Actinokineospora alba: one gene and its partner. The protein of the gene in region 1 interacts with the protein of each later gene in a pairwise test. Links are inferred from orthologs where the notes say so. Each region holds a gene or a part of one and is shown on either strand. Other genes may lie near its edges.

The links.
Region 2: the proteins of C8E96_RS27340 (region 1) and panC interact in binary tests that used the Escherichia coli proteins (3 or more experiments, as listed by UniProt). The link is inferred for Actinokineospora alba from one-to-one orthologs.

Annotation. Positions count from the first base shown.
Region 1 is NZ_SNXU01000001.1:5,980,067-5,994,927, forward strand. What follows is about bases 4,233-6,965. They hold C8E96_RS27340 (NUDIX hydrolase), read left to right. Parts: upstream 4,233-5,210; coding sequence 5,211-5,720; downstream 5,721-6,965. Other genes in these bases: dop (depupylase/deamidase Dop), read right to left, coding at 4,233-5,126; C8E96_RS27345 (hypothetical protein), read right to left, coding at 5,717-6,400; C8E96_RS27350 (aldo/keto reductase), read right to left, coding at 6,524-6,965. Also shown: C8E96_RS34435 (S8 family serine peptidase), read right to left, coding at 1-1,067; prcA (proteasome subunit alpha), read right to left, coding at 1,609-2,394; prcB (proteasome subunit beta), read right to left, coding at 2,426-3,283; C8E96_RS27330 (ubiquitin-like protein Pup), read right to left, coding at 3,345-3,539; more of dop, read right to left, coding at 3,621-4,232; more of C8E96_RS27350, read right to left, coding at 6,966-7,417; arc (proteasome ATPase), read right to left, coding at 7,490-9,328; C8E96_RS27360 (flagellar basal body-associated FliL family protein), read left to right, coding at 9,793-10,452; C8E96_RS33565 (flagellar basal body-associated FliL family protein), read left to right, coding at 10,540-11,328; C8E96_RS27370 (tRNA (adenine-N1)-methyltransferase), read right to left, coding at 11,392-12,225; C8E96_RS27375 (site-2 protease family protein), read right to left, coding at 12,291-13,415; C8E96_RS27380 (RecB family exonuclease), read left to right, coding at 13,541-14,437; C8E96_RS27385 (thioesterase family protein), read left to right, coding at 14,786-14,861.
Region 2 is NZ_SNXU01000001.1:2,082,621-2,097,731, forward strand. What follows is about bases 11,604-14,586. They hold panC (pantoate--beta-alanine ligase), read left to right. Parts: upstream 11,604-12,641; coding sequence 12,642-13,532; downstream 13,533-14,586. Other genes in these bases: C8E96_RS10045 (Rossmann-like and DUF2520 domain-containing protein), read left to right, coding at 11,755-12,645; panD (aspartate 1-decarboxylase), read left to right, coding at 13,547-14,020; C8E96_RS10060 (type III pantothenate kinase), read left to right, coding at 14,020-14,586. In the rest of the region: C8E96_RS09990 (zinc-dependent metalloprotease), read left to right, coding at 1-367; tRNA lysidine(34) synthetase TilS, read left to right, coding at 364-1,329; hpt (hypoxanthine phosphoribosyltransferase), read left to right, coding at 1,340-1,888; ATP-dependent zinc metalloprotease FtsH, read left to right, coding at 2,082-4,475; GTP cyclohydrolase I FolE, read left to right, coding at 4,515-5,138; folP (dihydropteroate synthase), read left to right, coding at 5,135-5,971; folB (dihydroneopterin aldolase), read left to right, coding at 5,968-6,345; folK (2-amino-4-hydroxy-6-hydroxymethyldihydropteridine diphosphokinase), read left to right, coding at 6,342-6,836; C8E96_RS10030 (DUF3180 domain-containing protein), read left to right, coding at 6,833-7,306; C8E96_RS10035 (DUF6779 domain-containing protein), read left to right, coding at 7,353-10,058; C8E96_RS10040 (PrsW family intramembrane metalloprotease), read left to right, coding at 10,432-11,586; more of C8E96_RS10060, read left to right, coding at 14,587-14,796; C8E96_RS10065 (class I SAM-dependent methyltransferase), read right to left, coding at 14,793-15,111. UniProt on the Escherichia coli protein: Catalyzes the condensation of pantoate with beta-alanine in an ATP-dependent reaction via a pantoyl-adenylate intermediate.

The DNA of each region.
Region 1 (14,861 bases):
AAGGTGATCAGCATGTCGCGGTGGGTGTTGATGAAGCGGTCGGCATGCTGCGAGGTGTCGGTGTAGCCGCCGTTCGCGTCCGAGCCCCACGAGTTGGCGTGGATGCGCGCGCCGCCGTCATAGGCCTGCTGGAACAGCGTGGCCAGGTCGTCGGGCAGGCCGAGCAGGTAGTAGGCGTCCTCGTACTGCCCGGCGCACTGGCCGAACATGTCGACGTAGTCCTCGACGGCCTGGAAGACCAGGCGGGCGCCGTACGCTGCCGCCTTGCCGGTGCCGTCGGCCATGCCGTCGCCGACCACCGAGACCGCGACGTGCGTGCCGTGGCCACTGTCGACGTCCACCGCGCCGTCGGGCTGCACGTCCGCGCAGTTGGCGATGTCGGCACCCGCCCACGCGTGGACGGCCTGGATGCGGCTCGCGGGGATGTCGGGGTGCGCGGTGGCGGCGGTGCCGCCACCGAGGCCGGTGTCGGCGACCGCGACGGTCTGCGACGAGCCGTCGTAGCCGCGGGCGTTGGCCTGCGCCCCGCGCATGATCGTGCCCGCGGCGTGCTCGTTGTGCTTCTCCATGATGCGGAACTTGTCGACGAACGACACGTCCTCGATGCCGGCGATCTTGCTGGCCTGGCTCGGGTCGGCGGCGATCACCAGCGTGCCGTCGGCCGACTTGCTGACCACGGCGCCGGTGCCCTCGGCGGCGCGGCGGACCGAAGCCAGGTCGACACCGTTCTCGGCGCGGACCTTGTAGATGCCCGCCTTGCCCTCGTCGATCTTCGCCTTGGCGTCCTGCGAGACCTTCCACGCGGACTGGAAGCGACCCACGTAGTGCACACCGGAGAGCTTGCTCGCGCGCTGCGCCTGACCCGGGTTCATCCGTACCTTGAACGCGTTGTCCGGGATGTACTCGACGATCGTGGCGCCCAGGGCGGTCAGACCGGCCTTCCAGTCCTCGCGGACGGGGCCCTGGAACTGGACCAGGTAGCTGCCGCGCTCACTGGTGCCGAGCGCGCGGGCCTCGAGGCCGTGCGGGACGGCGGCCAGCGAACTCGGCAGGAATTCACCGGTCACCAGACGAATGGGAGCTTCTGCGGGCGATGCGGCGTTGGCGAGTCCGGGGACTGCGATAGCGGCACCGACCAGCACTGTCGAGACAGCGAGCGTGACGGCCCGTCGTCTCCGTGTGGCACCGAACATGGGTTGTCCTCACGATGCAGGAGTTGGGACACGACCTATCCGGCCTGCGGACGCCTAGCCCTCACTTGGGCGTCCACGATCCTCACGGTCGTCAGCCGGAATTGGTCGTTAGTGGACTATGACCCGCGTAATACCGGTTCGGCCTATCCCGGACACCCATAACATGCGTGCGAACAGGGGTTATCGCGTTGAGTTGACCTGCTTGTAACCGGCGGCGACCAGGCACACCGCCCTGATAGCCCAGCGTCTACCTGCGATCGGCCCACACCAGACCAGCATTGGTCCACCCGCGAGTCGCCCCGTCCAGCAAACGAGTCGCCCCTCCCGGCGACTGAGTTCGACGTTCGCGACTGGCGAATGTCGAACTCGCTTGCTGGAAGGGGCGACTCGTTTGCTGGAAGGGGCGACTCGCGGGTTACTCGGTGTCGGTGGGTGGGAGCTCTACGTCCTCGATCGGCTTCGCGGGGGACTCCGGGGCGGACTCCGCGGGGCGTTCGTCGGCCGGGAGCAGGGCGGTGAGGGCGGCTCCGGTGATGCGACGGAAGGCGCGGGTGGGCCTGCCGCGGTCGAGGACCGCCACCTCGAGCTTGTCGAGGGTGGTCTCCCCCGCCGTCTTCGCCGCGCTGTTCGCCGCACCAGCCCCCAAAGCCTTGAGGGCCAGGCGGACGGCGTCGCTCAGGGGGATGCCGTCGGTGAACGTCTCCTTGAGCAGGGCGGTGATCGGGTCGGTTTGGCCGCCCATCACCAGGAACTGCGGTTCATCGACGATGGAGCCGTCGTAGGTCAGGCGGTAGAGCTGGTCCTGGCGGGTGGTGGCACCCACCTCGGCGACGCAGATCTCGACCTCCATCGGCTTGACCTGCTCGGTGAAGATCGTGCCGAGGGTCTGGGCGTAGACGTTGGCCAGCTGCCTGGCCGAGACGTCGCGGCGGTCGTAGGAGTAGCCCCACAGGTCGACGTGGCGGATGCCGCCGCGGCGCAGGCTCTCGTACTCGCTGTAGCGGCCGGCGGCGGCGAAGCCGATGCGGTCGTAGATCTCCGAGACCTTGTGCAAGGTCGCCGAGGGGTTCTCGGCGACGAACAGCACGCCGTCGGCGTACTTCAGCGCGACGACGCTGCGGCCCCGGGCGATGCCCTTGCGGGCGTACTCCGAGCGGTCGCGCATCAGCTGCTCGGGCGAGGCGTACAACGGCATCGTCACGGGGCAGGCTCCTTAACTCGGCGGGTGGGGGTCAGCCGCGGGGGCGTTCGGACCGGTCGTTCACCACGGCTTCGGCCACAGCGGCCGCGTCCGCCTCCGACAGGCGCTGGGCGCCCTCGTCGGCGGTGATGGTGACGATGCTGGGGTAGATCCGGCGGGCCAAGTCCGGTCCGCCGGTGGCGGAATCGTCGTCGGCGGCGTCGAAAAGCGCCTCGACGGCAGCGCGCACAGCCGCCGCCTTGTCGCCCTCGGGGTCGTAGAGCTTCTTGAGCGCGGACTTGGCGAACATCGAGCCGGAGCCGATGGCGTGGAAGCCCGCGCGTTCCTCGTAGCGGCCGCCGGTGACGTCGAAGGACACGATCCGGCCCGCGGTGGCCGGGTCGTCGGCGTCGATGTCGTAGCCGACGAACAGCGGCAGCACCGCCAGGCCTGCCATGGCCACGTCGAGGTTGCCGCGGACCATGCTGGCCAGCTTGTTGGTCTTGCCGTCGAGCGAGAGGCCGACGCCCTCGATCTTCTCGTAGTGGCGCAGTTCGACCGTGTAGAGCCGAACCAGCTCCACCGCGAGACCGGCGGTGCCCGCGATGCCCACCGACGAGTACTCGTCGGTGACGTAGACCTTCTCGATGTCGCGCTGGGCGATCAGGTTGCCCGCGGTGGCCCGGCGGTCGCCCGCGATCAGCACGCCGCCGGAGAAGGTGACCGCCACGATGGTCGTGCCGTGCGGAATGTCCGCGCGGGTCACGGCGGGCGCGTCGGCGACACGCCGCCCGGGAAGGAGTTCGGGCGCCTGGGAGCGCAAAAAGTCGGTGAACGACGACGAACCGGCGGACAGGTGGGCAGGCGAGAGCGAGGCTCCTCGCGGCCCTCGGGACGAGGTGTGTTCCATGCCTTCTTTCAATTCCTCTGTCGGCGTCGCCGTGGGTTGGGCTGGTTACCGCGCGGGGGGCTTACTCGCCGCCCTTTTGCACGTACGCGCGGACGAAGTCCTCGGCGTTCTCCTCGAGGACGTCGTCGATCTCGTCGAGGATCGCGTCGGTGTCGTCGCCGAGCTTCTCGCGTCGTTCCTGACCCGCCGCGGTGGTGTCCTCGGCGCCGTCGTCGCCGTCACCGCCACCCTGCCGCTGTGTCTGCTCCTGGGACATTGAGACCTCCCGGTTGTCTGGCCTACTTGGAACATTACCCAGCCGGACCGACTTTCGTCGCCGTCCGCACCGGTGACAAGATCAGCGTTTCGTGCCGGTGAGCTTGTCGACCAGCTGTTCGGCGGTGTCCGCGGCGTCGAGCAGGTCCCCGACGTGGGCTTTGGTGCCACGCAACGGCTCAAGGGTCGGGATGCGCACCAGCGACTCCCTGCCAAGATCGAAGATGACCGAGTCCCACGATGCGGCCGCGATGGAGTTCGGGTAACGCTCCAGGCAGCGGCCGCGGAAGTAGGCGCGGGTGTCCGACGGCGGGGTGTAGACGGCCGCGCGGACCTCGTCCTCGGTCACCAGGCGCTTCATCGAGCCGCGGGCGACGAGACGGTTGTAGAGGCCCTTGTCGAGGCGCACATCGGAGTACTGCAGGTCGACCAGGTGCAGCCGCGGGGAGTTCCAGTTGAGGCCGTCGCGGGCCCGGAAGCCCTCCAGCAGCCGCAGCTTCGCGGGCCAGTCGAGCCGGTCGGCGCACTCCATCGGATCACGGGCGAGGGCGTCGAGGATCTCGCCCCAGGTGCGCAGCACGTCGTGGCCCACGGCGTCGGCCTCGATCCGGTCGACGTGCGCGGCGATCATCTCGTGGTAGGCGTTCTGCAGGTCGAGGCCGGTGAACTTGCGGCCGTTGGTCAGCTCCACGGTCGCCTTGAGCGTCGGGTCGTGGCTGAGCACGTGGACCGCGCGGACCGGGTCGGCGAGCTTGAGGTGGTCGAACCGGATGCCGGACTCGATCATGTCGAGGACCAGGGCGGTGGTGCCGACCTTGAGGTACGTCGAGGTCTCGGCCAGGTTCGCGTCGCCGATGATCACGTGCAGGCGGCGGTACTTGTCGGCGTCGGCGTGCGGCTCGTCGCGGGTGTTGATGATGCCGCGCTTGAGCGTGGTCTCCAGGCCGACCTCGACCTCGATGTAGTCCGCACGCTGGGAGAGCTGGAAGCCCGCCTCCTCCCCCGCGACACCGAGACCGACCCGGCCGGAGCCGCAGATGACCTGGCGCGAGGCGAAGAACGGGGTGAGGCCCGCGATGATCGACGTGAACGGGGTGTTGCGCGCCATCAGGTAGTTCTCGTGGGTGCCGTAGCTGGCGCCCTTGCCGTCGACGTTGTTCTTGTAGAGCTGCAGCCGCGGCTGGCCGGGAACGGTGGCCGCGCGCATCGCGGCCTCCTCCATCACCCGTTCGCCTGCCTTGTCCCAGATGACGGCGTCGCGCGCGTTGGTGACCTCGGGCGCGGAGTACTCCGGGTGGGCGTGGTCGACGTAGAGGCGCGCGCCGTTGGTGAGGATGACGTTGGCCGCGCCCAAGTCCTCGACGTCGGGGTCGGAGGGGGCCATTCCGGGCGCCCCCAGGTCGAACCCGCGCGCGTCGCGCAGCGGCGATTCCACCTCGTAGTCCCACCGCGCCCGGCGGGCCCGCGGGATGTCCGCCGCGGCCGCGTACGCCAGGACGACCTGGGTCGATGTCAACACCGGGTTGGCCGTCGGGTCGCCCGGCACGGAGATGCCGTACTCGACCTCGGTTCCCATGATCCGCCGCATGTCTTCCACCCTACGGGTCCGCACCGACGGCGCGGACGTGAGCCGCGCCGGGCATTGGTGCGAACTGGTGGGACGATCCACACCATGGGAGGCGACGAACTGGTGGCGATGTACTCGGCGGAGGGCGAGGTCGTGGGCTCCACGACCCGCCGCAGGATGCGCGCGGAGGGCTTGTGGCACGCCGCGAGCGCGATCCTCGTGCGCTCCGGCGACCGGGTCTATGTCCACCGCCGCACCGACGACAAGGACGTCTTCCCCGGCATGCACGACTGCTGGGCGGGCGGTGTGGTCGCGGCCGGTGAGACACCGTGGGACTGCGCGGAGCGGGAACTGGCTGAGGAACTGGGCATCACCGGAGTGCCGCTGGTGCCGTTGTTCACCGCGAGCGCCGACGTCGACGGCACCCGGATCCACCTGTTCGCCCACGAGGTGTGGTGGGACGGCGACATCGTCCTGCAGGAATCCGAGATCGCCTGGGGCGGCTGGATGACCTTCGCCGAGCTGCGGTCGAAGCTGGCGGACCCGTCGTGGCCGTTCGTCCCCGACGGCCGCATCGCCATCGAGGAGTTCTTCCGCCGCGAGCTCGACCGCTAGTCGCTCAGGCTGGTCAGCTTCCCGGCGGCGACCGGGGCCAGCCGCGCGATGGCGGCCTGGGCGCGGGCGAGGGTCGACGCCTCGACGGTGACGACGCTGAGCACGTCCGCCTTCGCCAGCGCCAGCGTGCAGGTCGGGCGGCGGGGGTTGGTGGCGCACCACGTGTGTCCGGCGTCGACGCCGGGCGGAACCGCCGTCTTGGCGGCGTCGTCGATCTCGTAGCGCAGGCCGTCGACGGTGAAGGTGCCGCAGTCGAGGGCATCCTTGAGGTCGTCGATGACCGATGATCCCGCAGCGTGGACGGCGACGTACTGGCGCAGCACGGAGCCGCTCGCGTACCGCCACGTGGTGGCGATGGCGTCCGTCGCGGACGGCAAGGGGGCGGCGCAGTCGGGCAGGGCGGTTTCGACCAGGGTCTTCGGGGCGCCGTCGGGCTGGACCTCTTCGGCTGCGAGGTCGATTGCTGTCAACGCGGCCGCAGCGGGGTCTGACGCGCGCCTGGTTGTCGTCGTCGTTGTTGTCGTGGTGCTTGTTGTGACCGGGCTCGGCGCGGCGGTCGTGGCCGCTTCCGAGGAAGGGTCGTCGTAGTACGTGTAGAGGTCGTTCGGGCGGTCAGAGCAAGCCGTGGCCAGGAGAACGGGGAGCACGGCGGCGCCAGCCAGCGCCTGCACACGACGCACGAGCGTCCCTTCGGGTGAGTGAAGTGTCGATCAAAACCTACCGGGGCCTGGGGCAGTTCGGCGGTTTGGGGTGGGTTGGCCTGCGCGGTCGCGGTGCCTGGTGCAGCCGTCGAGCGTTGGGTCTCAGGTCCAAGGCAGGTGGGATCTCGTTGCCCAGTATTCGGTGGGCGGTTCGCTGAGGTCGGGCAGGTTCGGCGGATCCAGGTCGGCGGCGCGCAGGTTGGAGGTGAGTTGGGCGGTGGTGACCGGGCCGATCAGGACCGCGTCCGCCCACGGTTGCGCCAGTGCGGCCGCCAGGGCGACGGCGTCGGGGGGTTCGGGGTGCGCGGCCAGGTCGGCGGGCGGTGTGACGGCGAGGCGGCCGTTGGCCAGGGCTTCCTTGATCGCGACGTGGGCGCCCGCGGCGTGGGCTTCGGTCAGGGCGGGGGCGGCCGACGGTTCCAGCAGGTTCCAGGTCGACTGGACGGCCGTGAAGATCGTCACTCCCCCGCGTTCCAGGGCCAAGCCTCGGCGAACAGCCTCCGCCTGGGCCGGGCCGGAGGTGGAGAAACCCAGCCGTTGCCCGGAATCCGCCAGTTCGGCGAGGGCGTCGAGGAGTGGTTCGTCGGTGAACAGTGGACTGTCCACGGTCAGTGAGTGCACCTGGTAGAGCGCGACCCGCGAACCGAGCAGCGCGCGGGTTTCGGACCACTGCGACCGGAACCGGGACAGCGTGTGTTCCTTGACCTCGTGGACCTTCGCGTCCATGCGCCAGTCGCCGACGTAGGTGTAGCCCCACTTGGACGACACGGTCACGTCCTCGTGGCCGCGGACGTCCAACCAACCGGCGAGGAACTCCTCGGCCCGGCCGTAGGACCGCGCGGTGTCCACGCGTCGGACGCCTGCGGTGTAGGCGGCGTCGAGGACGTCCCAGGTGGTCGAGCGGAGGGTCTCGACGTCGCGGTGGGTGGGTAGGTCGCGGCCGAGGTTGAGGTAGGCGGGCCTGCCCAGTGCGGCTAGGCCGAGGGTGAATCGCACCTGACGAGTATGCCCAGAGGCGCTGAACAAGCGGGTGGCCCCGAGCGTTCGCTCGGGGCCACCCGCTTGTCATCAGAGGTATTGGCCGGTGTTCGTGGCCGTGTCGATCGCCCGACCCGAATCCTGGTTCTTGCCGGTCACCAGGGTGCGGATGTAGACGATGCGCTCGCCCTTCTTGCCCGAGATCCGTGCCCAGTCGTCCGGGTTGGTCGTGTTGGGCAGGTCCTCGTTCTCGGCGAACTCGTCGACGATCGCGTCGAGCAGGTGCTGGACCCGCAGACCGCGCTGCTGGGTTTCCAGCACCGACTTGATCGCCGCCTTCTTGGACCGGTCGACGATGTTCTGGATCATCGCGCCGGAGTTGAAGTCGCGGAAGTAGAGCACTTCCTTGTCTCCGTTGGCGTAGGTGACCTCGAGGAAGCGGTTCTCCTCGGTCTCCTCGTACATGCGCTCGACGGTGTGCTGGATCATCGCGTCGAGGCAGGCGCGCTTGTCGCCCGCGAACTCCGCGAGATCCTCGTCGTGGATCGGAAGGGTGGTGGTGAGGTACTTGGAGAAGATGTCCTTCGCCGCCTCCGCGTCCGGCCGCTCGATCTTGATCTTCACGTCGAGCCTGCCGGGTCGCAGGATCGCCGGGTCGATCATGTCCTCACGGTTGGACGCGCCGATGACGATGACGTTCTCCAGGCCCTCCACGCCGTCGATCTCACTGAGCAACTGAGGCACGATCGTGGTCTCCACATCGGAGGACACGCCGCTGCCGCGGGTCCGGAAGATCGAGTCCATCTCATCGAAGAACACGATCACCGGCGTGCCTTCGGACGCCTTCTCACGCGCCCGCTGGAAGATCATCCGGATGTGCCGCTCGGTCTCGCCGACGAACTTGTTGAGCAGCTCCGGACCCTTGATGTTCAGGAAGTAGGACTTGGCTTCCGACGGCTGCGGCGCACCCGACGGGTCTTTGCTGGCCCGAGCCGCCGCGACCTGCTTGGCCAGGGAGTTCGCCACCGCTTTCGCGATGAGCGTCTTCCCGCAGCCGGGCGGGCCGTAGAGCAGCACGCCCTTGGGCGGCCGCAGCTCGTACTCGGCGAACAGGTCCTTGTGCAGGAAGGGCAGCTCCACGGCGTCGCGGATCTGCTCGATCTGCCGGAACAGGCCACCGATGTCGGAGTAGTCGACGTCCGGGACCTCCTCGAGCACGAGGTCCTCGACCTCGGCCTTGGGAACCCGTTCGTAGGCGTATCCGGATTTGGTGTCGACCAGCAGTGAGTCGCCTGCCTTGAGCGGGGAGTCCATCAGCGGATCGGCGAGCCAGACCACTCGCTCCTCGTCGGCGTGCCCGACGACGAGCGCACGGCTCGGCTTCTCCTCGTCGAGACCGGTGAGCAGCTCACGCAGCGTCGAGACCTCGCCGATGCGTTCGTAGCCACCGCCCTCGACCACGGTCAGTGCCTCGTTGAGCCGGACCGACTGGCCGCGGCGCAGTGTGTCCGCCTCGACCGCGGGCGAGACCGAGACCCGCATCCGCCGACCCGCCGTGAACACGTCGACGGTGCCGTCGTCGTGCACGGTCAGGAACACGCCGTAACCACTGGGTGGCTGGGCTAGTCGATCGACCTCCTCACGCAACGCGAGCAACTGGCTGCGCGCCTCACGCAGCGTGTCGACCAACTTGGCGTTGCGTTCAGTGAGCTGGCTCACTCGCTCCGACGCCTCGGCCAACCTTTGCTCGAGCAGCCGCGAATGCCGCGGCGATTCCGTCAGTTTCCGGCGCAGCAGGGAGACTTCCTCTTCAAGGAATCGGATCTGCGCGGCCTCCGAGCGCGACTCGCGCTCCTCTGGCTGGCCGGGCGTGTCACCGTGCTCATCGTCGGCTTCTTCTGGCCGACTGCCGGGACGATCGTGCTGCATGTCGGCACCTCCTCCCGAACTCGTACCTTCTACGGTACCGGCGATCACCGACAACAACAGAGCTTCCAGCTGTCGGAACCCGCGTGTCACACCTCAGCAATACCCACTCGGCGGCACTTGATCCACCAAGCCGGTCACTCGGAGGCCTGCCACCTCGCTACGTTGCGTCGGTGTATTACGCCAACCGCGCGCCACGTTGGCAACCCCATTTGGCCACCATGTGGACACTCCCACGTTGTCGCACCACCGGGTCCACTCCGGACGTGCGCAGCCGGGCGTTCCCGATTCGTCATCCGATCGCCGCCGGGCGGAGTCCGCGAGGTCCCGATACCACCGACGCGGGCGAATAGGGTGCCCATACCACGAGGGTCACCCTCACGGGATACCTTCCGATGGGAACGAGACGGCCCCCGAAGCCGTCTAGGGAACGTTGTCGAAACCGACACGAGGAGTCAGGGGCGAGCATGACCTACCCACCGCAGCAGCCCGGCCCATACGGCCCGCAGGGGCCGTACGGCCAGCAGCCTGACCCGTTCGCCGGGCAGACCGCGTACCAGGGCCTCGGTGGCTACCCCGGCGGCGGCGAGCCGCCCGCGCCGAAGAACACCGGCAAGATCGTGGCCATCGTGGCCATCGCGGTGCTGGTGCTCGGCGGCGGCGGAGCGGCCGCGTATTTCCTGACCAAGGGTGACGACAAGCCCTCGACGGCGGCTCCCGCGAGCTCGGAGTCGTCCAAGCCCGAGCCGTCGGAGTCCGACAAGCCCAAGCCGACGAAGTCCACCAAGCCCGGCACGGACACCGGCAACGCCGCCTCCCCCGAGGACATCGTCACCGCCTACATCGCCGCGTACGAGAAGAAGGACTTCTCCACGGTCACCGCCGAGGCGTGCGAGCCCTACAAGAAGAAGTACGGCACCGACACGAGCTCGCTCGAGGACAAGCTGAGCAAGTACGAGGTCAAGGGCACGGCGAAGGGCGACCCCGAGGTCAAGGGGTCCGTCGCCACCGCGGAGATCGACTTGGTGCTGACCCCGGAAACGGGCGAGCCCAAGCCCGCCCACATTCGCATCAAGATCGTCAAGGAAGACGGCGTGTGGCGGTTCTGTGGAGAAGAAACCGCCTGATCAGGCTCGTCCCCCGCAACGCCGCTCCACGAGCGGGCGATTTATCAACGAACGTTCCACCCAATAACCGAGGAGTCGGGTCCGGAGATGACCTACCCACCACAGCAGCCCGGCCCGTACGGCCAAGACCCGCAGGGTCAGCCCGACCCCTACGGCCAGCAGCAGCCCTATGGCCAGCCCGGTTACGGCCAGCAGCCGGGCCAGCAGCCCGCGTGGGGCCAGCCGCAGGGCTATGACCAGACCCAGCAGTACGGCCAGGTCCCCCAGGACCCGTACAACGCCCCGGATCCGTACTCCCAGCAGCAGCAACAGCAGTTCGGCGGGTACGGGCCGGGCGGTGTGCCGCCCAAGAGCAACACCGGCAAGATCGTGGCGATCGTCGCGATCGCGCTGCTCGTGCTCGGCGGCGCCGGGACCGGCGTGTACTTCCTGACCAAGGGCGACGACAAGCCGAGCACCACGGCCGGGACGGATTCGACCTCGTCGGCGAAGCCGAAGCCCACGACGACCGAGGAGGAGCCCACCGAGTCCTCCGAGGAGACGACCACCACCACGAAGAAGTCCTCCGGCGGCGGTGGCGCGGGCGGTGGCGGCGCGGACATCGCGGCGGCGGGCCAGAAGTACGCCGACGCGGTCAACGCCAAGGATGAGGCCGCGGCCAAGGCGCTGACCTGCGACGGGACCGACCCCGGGATCATGTACACCTCGGTCACCGACGGTGGCGCCGACGCCAAGGTGACGGTGGTCGGCGAGCCCACGCTCTACGGCGACGAGAACGGCAAGGTCGACACCGAGGTCGTGATCGGGGGCAGCTCGCCGATCAAGTTCCCGATCGTGTTCGAGAAGAAGTCCAAGGGCTGGTGCGTCTCGCTCTGACGCTTCCACGAGACCGGGTGGCCGGGGCGACAGCGCCCTGACCACCCGGTCTTTCGTTTGGACCTAGCCCTTGCTGGGGCGGCGCTGCGGCCGGGGGGCGACCACGCCGTCGGCGAGCCTGCGAGCGGTCAGCAGGAACGCGGTGTGCCCGATCATGCGGTGCTCGGGGCGCACGGCCAGGCCGACGACGTGCCACGGCCGGATGAGCGTCTCCCAGGCCTGCGGCTCGGTCCAGCAGGTCTGCTCGCGCAGCGCCTCGGTGACCTTCGACAGCTGGGTCGTGGTCGCCACGTAGACGACCAGCACGCCGCCGGGGATGAGGTTCTCCGCGACCACGCCGAGCTGCTCCCACGGGGCCAGCATGTCCAGGATGACCCGGTCGACCTCGCCGGAGTGCTCGGCCAGGTCGGACACGGTCAGCGTCCAGTTCTCGGGGTGCTCCCCGTAGAACTGGACCACGTTGCGCTCGGCGTGGTCGGCGTGGTCCTGGCGGATCTCATAGGACGTGACGCTGCCCGTGGGGCCGACCGCGCGCAGCAGCGAGCAGGTCAGCGCGCCGGAGCCCGCCCCGGCCTCGAGCACGCGCGCGCCCGGGAAGATGTCGCCCTGCATGACGATCTGGGCGGCGTCCTTCGGGTAGATCACCTGCGCGCCGCGCGGCATCGACAGCACGTAGTCCGACAGCAGCGGGCGCAGCGCCAGGTAGGACGTGCCCGCCGCGGAGCTGACCACGGAGCCCTCTGGCTGGCCGATGATGTCGTCGTGGGCGAGCGCACCACGGTGGGTGTGGTACTTCTCGCCCGTCTCGAGGACCAGGGTGTAGTGCCTGCCCTTGGGGTCGGTGAGCTGTACCCGGTCCCCTGCCTCGAAGGGACCGCTGACCTTGCGTGCCGACACCGACGCCTCGCTTCCGTCCTGCTGTGAACCAACGAGAGATGGTCGCAGAAGGTGAAGTCGGGCGGTCAGTCAACCCCTCGGTCGAGTGCGGCGCGGAGATCGTCACGGTGCAGCACGCCGCTCGGGCGGCCTTCGTCGTCGACCACGAGAAACTGCCAGGAGGCGGTCTGGTGGACGCGGTCGATGATGTCCTCGCCGGATTCGGCGGCCAGCAGCACCGACTCCGGGCGGATCGGCTCGGCGGCGAGTTCGGCGGGCGCGTGCGGCGAGCGCTCGGCGAGTTCGCGGGCGGCGATCTCGTCCAGCAGGCCCGCGGCGACCCCGTCGGCGCGCACGAGCACGACCCCGCGGCCCGCGGCGGCGCCGAGCGCGTCGGCGACCGGGCTCTCGGCGGGCAGTTGCAGAATGGGACGGACCAGGTCGCTGAGCCGCAGCCCCGCGGGCCAGGTCCGCTGCCGCTCGTGGGCCAGTTCGCCGCCCGCGCCCGCGCCGACGAACCACGCGGTCAGCAGGCACACGCCCAGCCGCAGCCAGCGGTCCGGCGCCTCGGTGGCCAGGCCCCACAGCGCCCACAGGACGAGCAGGGTCGCGACCGCCCAGCCGCCCACCACCGCGGCCCGGGTGCCCGCGCCACGCCTGCCGGTGAGTGCCCAGACACCCGCGCGCAGCATCCGGCCGCCGTCGAGGGGAAGACCGGGCAGCAGGTTGAACACGGCGACGGCGGCGTTGGCGAAAGCGCACTCCAGGACCAGCACCCACACCGGGCCGGACGCGGGCATCACCATGGCGGCGAGGCCGAACACGGCGGCGAGCAGCACCGACACGGCGGGCCCGGCGGCGGCGATCGCGCCTTCGTGGCCGGGTTTGCTGGGGGTGCGGACGATCTCCGACAGCCCGCCGAGCAGGAACAGCCGAAGCCTGCGCACGGGCAGACCGAGGCGCAGCGCGACCACGCAGTGTCCGAGTTCGTGCGCGAGCACCGAAAGCCCGAGCAGGACGGCGAAGGCGGTGGCCAGCAGCACCGAGGTGAGCATGGTCGCGCCGGGCAGCAGCCTGCCGACGAGCGGGGTGTAGAAGACGACCACGGCCGCCGCGCCGAGCCACCACGACGGCGCGAGGACGACCGGAACCCCGCTGTAGCGGAACAAGAGCAGGCCGCCGGGCGCGCGGGGTGCCGTGGTGCTCGCCATTGGGACACCTTAGGCCCGGCGGGTGTGGCCTCGTTGATCGCCACTGTGATCGCCTTCGTGATCCCCCACAGAACACGCTCGGCGTCCTCCCCGGAACTGTCGGTGCCCGACACTATGGTCTGGGCATGTTCTCCGGACCAGGAACGGAACCCGGCTCGACGCCCGACGCGGCGGCGGCGCCGCGGCGACCGGCGCTGTCACCGTCACGCGCGGGCGATTTCAAGCAATGCCCGCTGCTCTACCGGTTCCGCGCGGTGGACCGGCTGCCGGAGACACCGACGAAGGCGCAGGTCCGCGGCACGGTCGTGCACGCGGTCCTGGAACAGCTCTACGCGCTGCCCGCCGACGAGCGCCAGCCCGACCGGGCCCACGCGATGATCGCGCCGACGTGGGAGCGGTTGTCGGCGGAGGAGCCGGGGCTGACCGCGATCTTCGACGGCGAGAGCGTCGAGGAGCAGCTGGCGGCGTGGCTGGAGTCCGCGGGCGGGTTGGTCGACGGGTACTTCGAGCTGGAGGACCCGCGCAGGCTGCAGCCCGAGGCGTGCGAGCTGCTGGTCGAGACCGAGCTCGACTCGGGGGTCCTGCTGCGCGGCTACATCGACCGCCTCGACGTCGCGCCGACCGGCGAGATCCGGGTGGTCGACTACAAGACGGGCGTCGCGCCACGCGAGATCGGCGAGGCGAAGGCCTTGTTCCAGATGAAGTTCTACGCGCTGGCCCTGTGGCGGCTGCGGGGCGTGGTCCCCCGCCAGCTGCGGCTGATGTACCTGGCCGACCGCCAGTCCCTGGCCTACACCCCGGACGAAGCCGAGCTGTCCCGCTTCGAACGCACCCTCGACGCCATCTGGACCGCCATCCTCCGCGCCGCACCCACCGGCGACTTCCGGCCGAACAAGACGAAACTATGCGATTGGTGTTCCCACCAAGCGATCTGCCCCGCCTTCGGCGGCACCCCACCGGCGTATCCGGGCTGGCCGGAGCCGGACTCGGGGGACGAGACGATCTTGGAACGGGCCGACTGACCGACCGAGCGGCCTTTATGCCTGTTTTGGCTTTGGGTGGGGGTGCCTGTTTGGGTGGGCGGGGTGGTCAGGATCGCTGTACTTGTCGACTGGGGACTCACCCCGACGCCTGAGGCGAGGCCACCAACCCCACTGCAGCTTCGGGTGGTTGGGCTTTATTCGGGGCGGAGATGGCCCTACCCTCGCGGGGGCGGGGCTTCCCTTTCCCCACGCTCTTGACCCGCAGGGCCATCTCAGGGGTCCCCGAATCAAGCCCAACCACCCGAAGGTGCACACCACCCAAGCCCGCGGTGTGGACATGCGGAAGGTGCACCCACCACAACAACAGGCTGGCGGAACGAGGGGACGATGGCTTTCTACATTCCACTGGAAGACAACAGCTTCGAGTCCACAGAGCACACCGCAGGCCCCTGGTCCCCCGACA
Region 2 (15,111 bases), 3.9 Mb from region 1 along the record:
GCTCCAGTCGCCCGAGCAGCGCGAGATCTTCGACCGGCTCATCGCGCTGTCGACCCTGCTCGAAGGCCACGCCGACCACGTGATGGACGCCGTCGGGCCGCTGGTGGTGCCCAGCGTCGCCACCATCCGCGAGCGCTTCACCGTGCGCAGGCGCGGCGGCGGCATCCTCGACCGCGTGCTGCGCACCCTCCTCGGCGTCGACGCGAAGATGAAGCAGTACGCCGAGGGCGCGCGGTTCACCAAGCACGTCGTCGACGCGGTCGGCATGGACGGCTTCAACAGGGTGTGGACCTCGCCGGACACCCTGCCGCTGCGCTCGGAGATCACCGACCCGGACGCCTGGCTGCGGCGAGTCGCGCACCAGTGACCGGCAAGCCCCACCCCGCGGTCGCCGAGGTCCGGCTGGCCGTCCGCAAGCTGCTCACCGAAGCGAGCCCCGAGTCGCACGTCTGCGTCGCGGTCTCCGGCGGCGCCGACTCGCTCGCCCTCGCCGCCGCTACCCAACATGTCGGGTCGCGAATGGGCTTGCGTGTCGTCGGCCTGACCGTCGACCACGGACTGCAAGAGGCCTCGGCCGACACCGCTAAGCGAACCGCGGACCAACTGACTGACCTCGGCCTCGACGACGTGCGCGTGCTGCCCGTCGTCGTCTCCGGCGCCGGGGGCCTGGAGGCAGCCGCCCGACGGGCCCGCTACGCCGCTCTACGCGCGGGGTCCGACGGCGGCCTCGTCCTGCTCGGCCACACCCGCGACGACCAGGCGGAAACCGTCCTGCTCGGGCTCGGCCGCGGATCCGGCCCGCGTTCCATCGCCGGGATGCGCGCCATCGACCCGCCCTGGGGCAGGCCGCTGCTCGACGTCACGCGCCAGACCACCGAGGCCGCGTGCGCCGCCCTCGGGCTGACCCCGTGGCAGGACCCGCACAACGTCGACGGCCGGTTCACCCGCGTCCGCCTGCGCCGCGAGGTCCTGCCGCTGCTCGAGGACGTCCTCAACGGCGGTGTCAGCGCCGCCCTCGCGCGTACCGCCGCGCAACTGCGTGAGGACCTCGCCGCCCTGGACGACCTCGCGGCGGACCTCCTCGAAGCCGCCGCGGACGGCGAAGACCTGCGAGTGGCGGACCTCACATCCGTGCCCCCGGCGCTGCGCAGGCGGGTCCTGCGCACCTGGCTCACCCGCGCGGGCACACCCGAACTGACCGACGCGCATCTCCGCGCCACCGACGAGCTTGTCGGAAACTGGCGAGGCCAGGGTGGGATCGCCCTGCCGGGCGGCTTGGTGGCGAGGCGCGCGCATGGCAGGCTGATTTGCGACAAGCATGACCGTTGAGAGGGGCACCGTGTACGACGGCGACATCGCCTCCGTGTTGATCACCGAACAGCAGATCGGCGAGAAGGTAGCGGAGCTGGCCAAGCAGGTCGCCGACGACTACCCGGAGAACGGCACCGACCTGGTGCTGGTGGGAGTCCTCAAGGGCGCGGTCATGTTCATGACCGACTTCGCCCGCGCGCTTCCCGTGCCGGTCCAGCTGGAATTCATGGCCGTCAGCTCCTACGGCTCGGCCACCTCGTCCTCCGGCGTGGTCCGCATCCTCAAGGACCTCGACCGCGACATCGCGGGCCGCGACGTGGTGATCGTCGAGGACATCATCGACTCCGGCCTCACCCTGTCCTGGCTGCTCAAGAACCTCGCTTCGCGTAACCCGAAGTCCCTTGAGGTCGTCACGCTGCTGCGCAAGCCGGACGCGGTGACGGTGGACGTCCCGGTGAAGTACGTCGGCTTCGAGATCCCGAACGAATTCGTCGTCGGGTACGGCCTGGACTTCGCCGAGCGCTACCGCGACCTGCCCTACATCGGCACCCTCGACCCGAAGGTCTACACGTCGTAACCCTGACCTGGGAACTGACAGCGCCCAGTCGGCGTTGACAACGATGGACCCCTCACCGGGCTTCATTCGGTGAGGGGGACAAAGCGGGCGGTACTCTGGTGGGACCGGAGTGCCCCGTCCGGTCGGGTAATGGTCGTCATTGCCCTCGCGTGCAAGTCAGGGAGGGTGGAGGCCGCTCGCCGGCCGTAAGTGCATGGACCGCAAGCGCCTGCTTCGCAACCCGCTGCTCTGGATCCTGGCGGTGTTGCTGCTCTACTTCGCCTTCAGCATGCTGTTCGACGACACCCGTGGGTACACGGCAGTACCCACGTCGAAGGCCGTCGCGCAGATCCAAGCCGGCAACGTCAAACTCGCCGAGCTGGGTGACAAGGAGCAGCAACTCAAGCTGACCCTGAACACGCCCATCGACCAGGACGGGCAGCAGGTCACCAAGATCCTCTCCCAGTACCCGGCCGGTGCCACCCCGCAGATCTTCGACTCGATCATCGGCAAGACCGGGACCGAGTTCAAGACGATCGTCACCCAGGACTCGTTCCTGACCCAGATCCTGATCTTCCTGATCCCGCTGGGTCTGCTGTTGCTGCTGCTCATGTGGATGATGAACAACGTCCAGGGCGGCGGGAACCGGGTCCTCAACTTCGGCAAGTCCAAGGCCAAGCAGTTGCCCAAGGACATGCCGAAGACGACGTTCGCCGATGTGGCGGGCGCCGACGAGGCGGTCGAGGAGCTCTACGAGATCAAGGACTTCCTGCAGAACCCCGCGCGGTATCAGGCGCTCGGCGCCAAGATCCCCAAGGGCGTGCTGCTCTACGGTCCGCCCGGAACGGGCAAGACCCTGCTGGCCCGCGCTGTCGCGGGTGAGGCCGGGGTGCCGTTCTACTCGATCTCCGGTTCGGACTTCGTCGAGATGTTCGTCGGTGTCGGCGCCTCGCGTGTGCGCGACCTGTTCGAGCAGGCCAAGCAGAACTCTCCCTGCATCATCTTCGTCGACGAGATCGACGCGGTCGGCCGCCAGCGCGGCGCCGGCCTCGGCGGCGGTCACGACGAGCGCGAGCAGACCCTCAACCAGCTGCTCGTCGAGATGGACGGCTTCGACGCGCGCGGCGGGATCATCCTGATCGCGGCGACGAACCGGCCCGACATCCTCGACCCGGCGCTGCTGCGCCCTGGCCGCTTCGACCGGCAGATCCCGGTGTCCGCACCGGACCTGATGGGCCGCAAGCGGATCCTGGAGGTGCACTCCAAGGGCAAGCCGATGGCACCCGACGCGGACCTGCACAGCCTGGCCAAGCGCACCGTCGGCATGTCCGGCGCCGACCTGGCCAACGTCCTCAACGAGGCCGCCCTGCTCACCGCCCGCCAGAACGGGTCGCTGATCAACGGCGCCGCGCTGGAGGAGTCGGTCGACCGGGTCATCGGCGGTCCCGCGCGCAAGAGCCGGATCATCTCCGACAAGGAGAAGAAGATCACGGCCTACCACGAGGGCGGCCACGCCCTCGCCGCGTGGGCGATGCCCGACCTGGAGCCGGTCTACAAGCTCACGATCCTGCCGCGCGGTCGCACGGGCGGTCATGCGCTGGTCGTCCCCGAGGACGACAAGCAGCTCATGACCCGCTCGGAGATGATCGCCCGCCTGGTGTTCGCCCTGGGTGGCCGCTCCGCCGAGGAGCTGGTCTTCCACGAGCCGACCACCGGCGCGTCCAGCGACATCGAGCAGGCCACCAAGATCGCCAAGGCGATGGTGACCGAGTACGGCATGAGCGCCCGGCTGGGCGCGGTCAAGTACGGCCAGGACCAGGGCGACCCGTTCCTGGGCCGCTCGATGGGCCACGCGCCGGACTACTCGCTCGAGGTCGCGCACGAGATCGACGAGGAGGTGCGCAAGCTCATCGAGGCCGCGCACACCGAGGCGTGGGACGTGCTCAACACCTACCGCGACGTGCTCGACGAGCTGGTGGTCGAGCTGCTGGAGAAGGAGACGCTGACCCGCAAGGACCTGGAGCGGATCTTCTCGAACGTCGAGAAGCGCCCCCGGATCACCGCGTTCAACGACTTCGGCGAGCGCACCCCGTCGGACAAGCCGCCGATCAAGACCCCGCGCGAGCTCGCCAAGGAACGCGGCGAGCCTTGGCCGGAGCCCGAGCCCACCCCGGTGGCCGTGGCTCCCGGCGGCAACGACCTGCCCGGTGGTCCGCCGCACACCAACCCGGAGCCGCCCAGCGGCAACGGCGCGGCCCCCAACGGCACCCCGCCGCCGTACGGCGCACCGCCGCCCTATGGCAACCCGCCGCAATACGGCCAGGGCACCCCGCCGCAGTACGGCCAGGGCCAGCAGCCCCCGCCGTACGGCCGCCCGCCGGAGCCGCAGGGCACCGGCAGGCACGCGGGCCCGCCGCACTACGGCGCCCCGCCCGGCTGGACCCCGGCGACGACGCCGTCCGGCCACCCGCAGCACCAGGGCGGCCCGCACCAGTCGTGGCAGCCGTCGTGGGGCGAGCGGCAGAACGAGCAGCAGCAGCAACAGCGCGGTGAGACGGGTTCCACAGGGCGGGATCAGGACTCCGATGGGCGCCCGCAGGGTTCCTAATGGGATGGTGGCGATAGCCAGCCCAGCTCGGAGGTTCCGATGAACGACAGCCGCAGGAACGGGGCCGGGACGTACGACGTCCCGGCCCCGGTCTTCGACCAGGACCGCGCCGAGAAAGCCGTCCGCGAACTTCTGCTCGCCTGCGGTGAGGACCCGGACCGCGACGGTCTGCTCGACACCCCGGCCCGCGTGGCCCGCGCCTACGCCGAACTGTTCGCCGGGCTCTACACCGACCCGGAATCGGTGCTGAACAAAACGTTCGACGAAAGCCACGACGAATTGGTGCTGGTCACCGACATTCCGATGTTCAGCACCTGTGAACATCATTTGGTGCCATTCCATGGAGTAGCGCACGTCGGCTATATCCCGAATGAGCAAGGGCGAATCACCGGACTGTCCAAACTGGCCCGTCTCGTCGACCTCTACGCCAAGCGCCCGCAGGTGCAGGAGCGGCTGACGTCGCAGGTCGCGGACGCCATGATGAAAAAGCTCGAACCCCGCGGGGTCATCGTGGTCATCGAGGCGGAACACCTCTGCATGGCGATGCGCGGAATTCGCAAACCCGGTGCGCGGACCACGACTTCGGCACTGCGTGGAATTCTCAAATCGTCGCCGTCGTCCCGGGCCGAGGCGATCGAGCTGATCAATGGGCGGACTAGGTGACCGCACTGCCCGACCCCGGCCGCTGCGCGGTCATGGGTGTGCTGAACGTGACCCCGGATTCCTTTTCCGACGGTGGCCGCTACGTCGGTGTCGACGACGCCGTGGCGCACGGGGTGGCGATGTGGCGGCGTGGGGCCGACCTGATCGACGTCGGCGGTGAGTCCACCCGGCCCGGCGCCTCGCGGATCGACGCGGTCACCGAGATCGAGCGCGTGATCCCGGTTATCAAGCAACTGTCCCAAGAGGGCGTCGCGGTCAGTGTGGACACCACCCGGGCGGAGGTCGCCGAGGCGGCGATCGCGGCGGGCGCGTCGGTGATCAACGACGTGTCCGGTGGGCTGGCCGACCCGGCGATGGCCGGTGTCGCCGCCGCCACCGGGGTGCCGTGGATCTTGATGCACTGGCGCGGGCACAGCCGGGACATGGATTCGCTGGCCGAGTACGAAGATGTCGTCGCCGAGGTTCGGGACGAGCTGCTGGCCCAAGTGGACGCCGCCGTCGCCGCGGGTGTCGCCCAGGAGGCGATCGCCCTCGACCCGGGACTCGGTTTCGCGAAGAACGCCGAGCACAACTGGGCGCTGCTGGCCAAACTCGACGTCCTCATCGACCTCGGGTTCCCGGTCCTTGTCGGCGCCTCACGCAAGCGCTTCCTCGGCACGCTGCTCTCCGACCCGGACGGCAGGCCGCGCCCGCCCGACGGCCGCGAGGACGCGACCGCCGCCATCTCGGCACTCGCCGCCGCCGCGGGCGCGTGGGGTGTGCGGGTGCACGACGTCGACCGGTCGCTGGACGCGGTCGCGGTGTCCGCTGCGATCAAAGGAGCCCGCCGGTGACGGACCGGATCACGTTGACCGGGCTCAAAGTCCGCGGCAACCACGGCGTCTTCGACCACGAGAAGCGTGACGGTCAGGACTTCATCATCGACATCACGCTGTGGATCGACCTCGACCAGGCCGCCGCGACCGACGACCTGCGCCACACCGTGCACTACGGCGAACTCGCCGAACGCGCCGCCGCGATCGTCGCCGGTCCGGCCCGCGATCTGATCGAGGCGGTCGCAGGCGAGATCGCCGACGGCGAGATGAAGGACAGCCGCGTCCACGCCGTCGAGGTGACGGTGCACAAGCCGAGCGCGCCGATCCCGCTGACCTTCGCCGACGTCGCCGTGACCGTGCGCCGGTCCCGGCGGTCGAAAGGCAGCCGGTGACCAGGGCGGTCCTGTCGATCGGGTCGAACCTCGGCGACCGCGCCGCCAACCTCCGAGTCGCCGTCGACGGGCTGGCCGACGTCCTGATCGCGGTGTCACCGGTCTACGAGACGGCGGCGTGGGGTGTCACCGACCAGCCCGACTTCCTCAACGCGGTGCTGATCGTCGACGACGACGCGACCGACGAATGGGGCTGGCTGCGTCGCGCGCAGGAGTTGGAGAACCGCGCGGGTCGCGTCCGCACGCTGCATTGGGGGCCGCGCACGCTGGATGTGGACGTGGTGACGGTCGACGGTGTCCGCAGCGAGCACCCCGAGCTGCTGCTCCCGCATCCCGGCACGCACGAACGGGCCACGGTCCTGGTGCCCTGGCTCGACATCGAGCCCGACGCCGAGGTCCCCGGGCGCGGGCTTGCTCGTGATCTTCTCGCTACCTTGGACACCGAGGGCGTGCGCAGGCGCGATGACCTTGACCTAGGAGTTGCGCGGTGAGGTTCACCAAGGCACGTGATCTGGTCCCGGCGGGCGCGGTCACCGCCATCGGCGTGTACCTGGGAATCCGCCTGCTCTACGGCGAACTGCCGCCGCTGCCGACCTTCGCGGGCATCACGCTGCTGGTCTTGGCGATCGTCGAGACGGTCTTCGGCTTCGGGCTGCGCGGCCGCATCCGGGCGACGTCGGGCAAACCGGTGCAGGCGTTGACCGCGGCCCGCGCGGTGGCGCTCGCGAAGGCCTCGTCGCTGCTGGGCGCGATCATGCTCGGCGCGTGGGTGGCTGTGCTGGCCTATGTGGTGCCCGAAAGCGCCCGGGTCGCCGCCGCCAAGTCGGACGTCCCGAGTGCGGTCATCGGCGTTGTTTGTTCGATCTTGCTAATTGCCGCGGCGCTGTGGCTCGAACATTGTTGCCGGACCCCGGATGACCGCGATGACCTGCGTCAGGACCGGTTTCGGAACACTGAATGACCTCCGTTTGGTCTCGCCAAGGTAACGGCCCGGTACGGTAGGGCCCATGACGGGCCGGACGGACGCCACCGCGGAGCGGGAAGCGAGCTCTTCGAGCGCGCGGATCATGCTCGCCGCCGCGGTCGGTCTCGCACTCGCCGCGACCATCGTCCTGGTCCTCAGCGACTCTGTTCGCTGGATGCGCCTGGGCGTATTAGCCGCGCTGTGGGCCGCCCTCGCGGGCGCCTTCCTCGCCGCGAAATACCGCAGACAAATAGCCGACCGTGCCGAGGACGCCCAAGCGCTGCGCAAGGTCTACGAACTGGAACTCGAACGCGAGGTCGCCGCCCGCCGCGAGTTCGAACTGGAAGCCGAAGCCGAGGCACGGGCCAAGGTCGAAGCCGAGGCCCGCGACGACCTGGCCGAACTCCGCGAGGAACTCCGCGCGATGCGGGAGAACCTGGAGAAACTCCTCGGCGGCGGCGAAGTCCTCGTCGAGCGCATCGCCTTACGCGCCGAGGCCACCCGCATGCGCTCGGTCGACGGCGACCAGCGCGTTGTCGGTGCCGCGCAGGGCGCCCAGCTCCGCCGTCTCACCGCCGCGAAGTCCGTTCCCGGCGACGCCGAGACGGAGATGATCGAACGAATCCGCGCGGACGCGAAGGCACAGCCGCGCAACCGTCGCCCCGATTTCAAGCCGCATCCGGCCGAGGTTTCAGACCGGTGGTTCATCGACGGACCGGACAGCGAGCCGATCGACCCCAACTGGACGCCGTCGTGGGAGACGGGGGAGCAGCCCCGGATCCGCGTCGATCAGAACGGCAGGCGCACCGCCGAGCCGCAGCGGCGGGAACCCGAGACGAGCAAGGGCATTCGCCCGGCGCAGCTGCCCGCGGGGTCGGCGGCGCAGCGGCTCAATGGCACGGACGCACGGTCGAACGGGTCGGCGGACGTGCGTGTGCCACAACGGCTGAACGGGTCGGCCGAGCACCCGGCGGAGGAGACCAGCAAGGGCATGCGGCCCGCGGGGGGACAGAACGGGCACCCCGCCACCGAGTCCGGCCTGCGCCCGGCGCAGCGGCTGCCGAACGGCTCGACCGCACACCCGGCCGCCGAGACGAGCAAGGGCATGCGCCCCGCCCCCGACCCGAACCAGGCGCTGCGCTCAGCGGCCGCGCCGGTGGACCCGCGAATCCGCGCCGGTTCCGCGCCGGAGACGAGCAAGTCCATCCGCCCGCTCGCGTCGAACGGCTCGGGCCACTCGGGGACCAGCCAGGCCATGCGTTCGCCCGAAACCAGCCAGGCCATGCGGTCGCCGGGCCACCCGGAGACCAGCCAGGGCATGCGCCCGGTCGCGCAGAACGGGTCGGGCCACCCGGAGACCAGCCAGGGCATGCGCCCGGTCGCGCAGAACGGGTCGGGCCACCCGGAGACCAGCCAGGGCATGCGTCCCGTCGCGCAGAATGGGTCGGGCCAGCCGGAGACGGTCCAGGGCATCCCCCCGGTCCGCCGAATCCCCGCCGCCGACCATCCGGCCGCGGCGACCAGCAAGGGCATCCGGCCGGTCCACCCGGCCGCCGAGACGAGCGCGGCCATGCGGCGGGCGCAGCGGGTGGCCGCCGGGCTGGAGGGCCCGGCGGAGACCAGTCTCGGCCTGCGCCAGCCGGGACAGGTGGCACCTGAGCGCCGGACCGAGACCAGCTTGGGCCGAGGATCCGAACGACCGGTCGAAACGAGCCTGGGGATGAGCCGAGGTCCTGAGCGCCGGGGCGAGACCGACCTGGGTCTCGGGCGCGGAACTGAGCGGCAGGTCGAGGCCGGCTTGGGGATGGGCCGGGGTGCTGAGCGGCAGAGTGAGACGGGCTTGGGGATGGGCCGGGGTGCCGAGCGGCAGGTCGAAACCAGCTTGGGGATGCGGCGGGATATGCCCGAGCGGCCTGCCGAGACCAGTCTCGGCATGCGGCACGCGGCGCCGGACAGCGAAGGCCACGGCACCCGACCGACAGGCGAATCGGCGGGCCGCTCCGGCTCCCGGACGCAGGACAGCCCCCGACGGTCCGACAGCGCGGCCGACCAGCGAGGCCGCCAGGACCCCCCGGCCCCACAACGGCTCAGCGACAAGACCGCGGTGGACCCAGTCGACCCCCGCGTGACCCCACCCGCGCGCGCCGACTCCGAGGGCGGCCGCAGGCGCGCGCCGACCGGCACGTTCCCGCCGGTGACCCCTGGTCGGCGGTCGGTGGAAGCGAGTCCCGCCGAGACCAGTGGATACCAGCCCCCTGCCCGCCGCTCGGCCGAGGCCGCGGAGGAGAGCGGACACCACTCGCGGTCGACGGGTCGTCGGTCGGCGGAAGCCACGCCGGCCCCGACCGGCCGCAGCTCGGCGGAGTCCACCAGCCGCCGCGCCGCGGAGGTCAGTCCGGCCGAGACCAGCGGTTACCAGCCGAGGCCAACCGGTCGCCGATCTGCGGAAACCACCCCAGCCCCCACCGCCCGCCGCGCAGCGGAGGCGACGCCTGCCGAGGCCAGCGGGTACCAGCCCACCGGCCGCCGGTCGGCGGAGGCAACGCCACCCCCGGCCCCCACCGGCCGCCGCGCCAAGCCGGACGACGACGAAGGCGGCCGCAGGCGCCGGTCCGAAGGCACACCACCGTGGCAGGACACCACCACCGAACCAGCGGGCTCCCACGCTGAAGGCACGTCGGTGAAAGACCTCCTCGCCGCCCACGGCGGCACCGCGACCACCGGCCGCCGTCGCCGCCGCGAGGACTGACACGTCGCCGCCGTTGAGGGTGGTGGGTTTTGTCGGGGCATGGGTGAAGGATCTCCTCGCCGCTCGCGGTGGCACCGTGAGCACCGGTTGTCGCCGTCCGCGGGAGGACTGACGCGGCGCCGCCATTGAAGGTGGGTTGTGGCGGGGCGTGGGTGAAGGATCTTTCGCTGTTTACGGTGGGTCGGTGGGCGTCGCCCTGATCGAGGGCGCTCGTTCCCGACCACTACCCCCGCGGTGCGAGCCACCGTCGGGTGTTGTCAACCATCACCGACGTGATCGCCATGCCCGCCAGGTCTTCGCAGCGTGATCGGCTTCCACCCGTTGGGAGCGTTCGCGCGCCCGCCACCTGTTGTCGGCCCTAAGATCACTGTTCGTGTATCGACTTCCCACTTCCAACCGGCCCACCCGCGGGCTCACCGTCCTGCTGCCCATCGCGGGCCTGGTCGTGTTGGCCGCCTGTGGGCTGACCCTGCTCGCGCTCAGTACCGCGCGGGTCGGGATCGTCGCCGAGCTGGTCGGGGTGGGTGCCGCGCTGTTGCCCGTCGGGCCGGTGGTGGCGGCGTTCCTGTGGATCGACCGGTGGGAACCTGAGCCCGCCCGGTTGCTGTGGCTGGCGTTCGCCTGGGGCGCGTGTGTGGCGACGATCGCCGCGCTGCTGATCAACAACACCGCGGAGGCGGTGGGTGATCTGTTGCTGGGTATGGGAAACGGCGACAAGATCAGCGCGGTCGTGTCCGCCCCGCTCTTCGAGGAGGCGTTGAAGGGCGCGTTCGTTCTCGGGATTTTCCTTTTCCTGCGCGAGGAATTCAACGGCGTGGTGGACGGGATCGTCTACTCCGGATTCGTCGCCGCCGGGTTCGCCTTCACCGAGAACATCTACTACTTCGGCCGCGCGTTCGCCGAGTACGGCATCGGCGACAGCTCGTCCCCGGGTGTCGTGGCCGCCTTCATCCTGCGTGGCGTCCTCTCTCCCTTCACGCACCCGCTGTTCACCGCCATGATCGGCATCGGAATCGGCATCGCGGCGACGACCAAGTCGCGGAAGGTGGCCGCGTTGGCGCCGTTCTGCGGCTACCTGGTGGCCGCGCTGCTGCACGCCCTGTGGAACGGCGCGGCCACGCTCGGGACGGCCACGACCTTCCTCAGCGTCTACTTCCTGGTGATGGTCCCGCTGTTCGCCGCCGTGCTGATCTTCATCAACTGGCACCGCAAGCGCGAGCAGCGCATCGTCGCCTCCGCGCTGCCCTTCATGGTGGAGAGCAACTGGGTGGTTGCCTCGGAGGTCGACCTGCTGGCCAGCCTCGACGGCAGGCGCAAGTGGCGCAAACAGGTCCGGTCCCGGGCGGGCAAGCCCGCGGCGCGCGCGGTGGGGAACTACCAGGCCGCCGTCAGTGAGCTGGCGTTTCTCCGCGAGGCGATGCGCCGCGGCACGTGTGGGCCGGACGCCGATGACCGCGAGGTCGAGTTGATCGCACTGGTGCGGGTGCGCCGCGCCGAGGCGGTGCGGGCGGCCGAGCAGCGCGTCTGACCACTGTGGTGGAGGCGACACCGCTCGGTCCGGTGAAGCTGGTCACCTGGGCGCCACGCGGCCTTCGCCGGACGGCTACTCTCGCGCCGTCGTCTGGTACCCAGCACTGTCGCGGGACTGGAACGAGATAGAGGAGCCATTCACTATGTGCTCGAACGGGTTGAACCGATGACCCGGCCAGCCAGGTTGGCGGTCGGAGTCGTGTCGGCAGGCCGCGTAGGCGCCGTACTGGGCGCCGCGCTGGGCCGTGCCGGTCACACCGTCACCGCGGTGTCCGCGGTCTCCAAAGCATCCCTCGGCCGCGCCGAGGCCCTCCTGCCCGACGCGTCCGTCCGCCCGCCGGACGAGGTGGCGCGCGACGCCGACCTGGTCCTGCTGGCCATCCCGGACGACGTCCTCCCCGGCATGGTCCGCGGCCTGGCCGCCGCGGGCTCGCTGCGTCCCGGACAGATCGTTGTGCACACCAGCGGCGCCCACGGCGTCGACGTGCTGGCCCCCGCCGCCGAGCAGGGCGCGCTGACCCTCGCGCTGCACCCCGTCATGACCTTCACCGGCCGCGCCGAGGACCTGGAGCGCATCGCCGCGTGCTGCTTCGGGGTGACCGCCGCCGACGACGACATCGCCGCCTGGAACGTCGCCGAGGCACTGGTCGTGGAGATGGGCGCCGAGCCGGTCCGGGTGCCGGAGAAGTCCCGCCCGCTCTACCACACGGCCCTCGCCCACGGCGCGAATCACCTGGTCACGCTGGTCGGCGAGTGCGCGGACCTGCTGCGCACCGCCGACGTCGGCATCCCCGAGCGGCTGCTCGGCCCACTGCTGTCCGCCGCGCTGGACAACGCCCTGCGCCACGGCGACCGCGCCCTCACCGGCCCGGTGGCCCGCGGCGACGCCGGGACGGTCCGCAAGCACGTCCGCGTGCTCGCCGACAGCGCACCCGAGATGCTGCCCGCCTACCGGGCGCTCGCGGCCCGAACCGCCTACCGCGCGAGCGAGTCCGGCCTACTGCGCGCCGACCTGGTCGCCGACGTCGAAGCCGCCATCACCGAGGAGCCGTCATGACCACCCCCCGCTTCGCCACGGGCAAGCTGAACGTCCTCAATGGACCGCAGGACGTCGCGAAGACGACCCGCGCGCTGCGGGCGACCGGTCGCAAGATCGCGTTCGTGCCGACCATGGGCGCGCTGCACGACGGCCACCGCGAGCTGCTCCGCACGGCCCGCCGGATCCCGAACACCGTGCTGGTGACGTCGATCTTCGTCAACCCGCTGCAGTTCGGCGCGGGCGAGGACTTCGACCGCTACCCGCGCCCGCTGGAGGCCGACCTCGAGGTCTGCGCCCAGGAGCGGGTCGAGCTGGTGTTCACCCCGGAGAAGGAGGCGCTCTACCCGCCGGGCGCCCAGGTGACCGTCCACCCCGGACCGCTGGGCGACGAGCTGGAAGGCGCCGTGCGGCCAGGACACTTCGCCGGTGTGCTGACCGTTGTGGCGAAGCTGTTCAACATCGTCCGGCCGGATTACGCCCTGTTCGGCGACAAGGACTACCAGCAGCTCGCGCTGATCAAGAAGATGGTGCGCGACCTCGACATGGAGGTCTCGGTCATCGGCGTGCCGACCGTCCGCGAGGACGACGGCCTGGCCATGTCCTCCCGCAACGCCTACCTCGACCCCGAACAGCGCGCCGCCGCGGTCACCCTGTCCGCGGCGCTCGCCGCGGGAGCGCACGTGAGTGAGAGCGGCGGCCAGGCCATGCTCGCCGCGGCGCGCGCGGTGCTCGACCAGACCCCGGAGCTCAAGGTCGACTACCTGGAGCTGCGCGGACTCGACCTCGGACCGGCCCCGGAGAAGGGCGACGCCCGGCTGCTCGTCGCCGCCAAGATCGGCACCACCCGGCTCATCGACAACGTCCCGGTGCTGTTGGGCACCCCCGACCTCGCTCAGCACGCCTGAGAAGGGAGCACCCCATGCTTCGCACGATGCTCAAGTCCAAGATCCACCGTGCCACCGTCACCCAGGCCGACCTGCACTACGTCGGCTCGGTGACCGTCGACCCGATCCTGCTGGAGGCGGCCGACCTGCTGCCCGGCGAGCAGGTCGCGATCGTCGATGTCACCAATGGCGCCCGCATCGAGACCTACACGATCGAGGGCGAGCGGGGCAGCGGCGTCATCGGCATCAACGGTGCCGCCGCGCACCTGGTGCACCCCGGCGACATCGTCATCCTGATCGCCTACGGCCTGATGGAGACCGCCGAGGCCGCCGCGTACGAGCCGAAGGTCATCTTCGTCGACGCGGACAACAAGATCGTGCACGCGGGCACTGACGCCGCCCACGTGCCCGCTGACTCCGGCCTGCTCAGCGGGGCCGTCACGGCCGAGGCCCCGGCCGAGACCGTCGACGCCGCCAAGCTGGACGCGCTGCTCGCCATCGAGAACTGATGCTCCTCACGATCGACGTCGGCAACACCAACATCGCCCTCGGCGTCCACACCGCCGACGGTGAGCTGCTGCGCGACTGGCGGATGCGCACCGACACCCGGATCACCGCCGACGAACTCGCCCTGACCATGCGCGGCCTGCTCGGCGAACACGCGGACGCCATCACCGGCATCTCCGCGCTGTCCACGGTTCCGGCCGTGCTGCGCGAGCTGCGGGTGATGTTGGCGCAGTACTACCCGAAGGTCCACCGGGTGATCGTGGAGCCGGGTGTGCGCACGGGCGTGCCGCTGCTGGTGGACAACCCGAAGGAGGTGGGAGCCGACCGGGTGATCAACACCCTGGCCGCGCACCACCTGTTCAGCACGGCCTGCATCGTCGTGGACTTCGGCACGTCGACCAACATCGACGTCATCTCCGCCAAGGGCGAGTTCCTGGGCGGGGTCTTCATGCCCGGCATCGAGATCTCGGTCGACGCCCTCGCCGCTCGCGCCGCCGCCCTGCGCAAGGTGGAGATGGTGCGGCCGCGCTCGGTCATCGGCAAGAACACCGTCGAGTGCCTGCAGTCCGGGATCATGTACGGCTTCGCGGGCCAGGTGGACGGCCTGGTCGCCCGCATCACCAGGGAACTGGAACGCACCGGCCACGGCGGCCCGGTGACGGTCATCGCGACCGGCGGCCTGGCCCCGCTGGTGGTCGACGAGTCGGTCTCCATCGCCCACCACCGCCCCGACCTCACCCTGCTGGGCCTGCGCCTGGTCTTCGACCGCAACAGCTAGAGGCGCACCGCCCGCACGGCCACGGTGGACAGCGGCCGGATGAAGTCGCCCGAGGCCGTCTCCGGCCTGCTCCGCAGGTAAGCGCGCACGTCGTCGAGCAACGCGGCGCGTTCCGCGGGAGGAGCCAGCGCGACCTGCGAGTGCGTGCCGATGGTGGCGATGAACGACTCGATCGTGCGGGCCTGCCCATGCGGGACGAAGGTGTGCTCCGCCGGGGCCAGCCGCTCGTGCTCGGGGAGCATCCAGTTCACCACGAGCGCCGGGCCGATGCTGGTCGTGGTCGCTTCGGCCAGGTCCGCCATCCACGGCACCGTC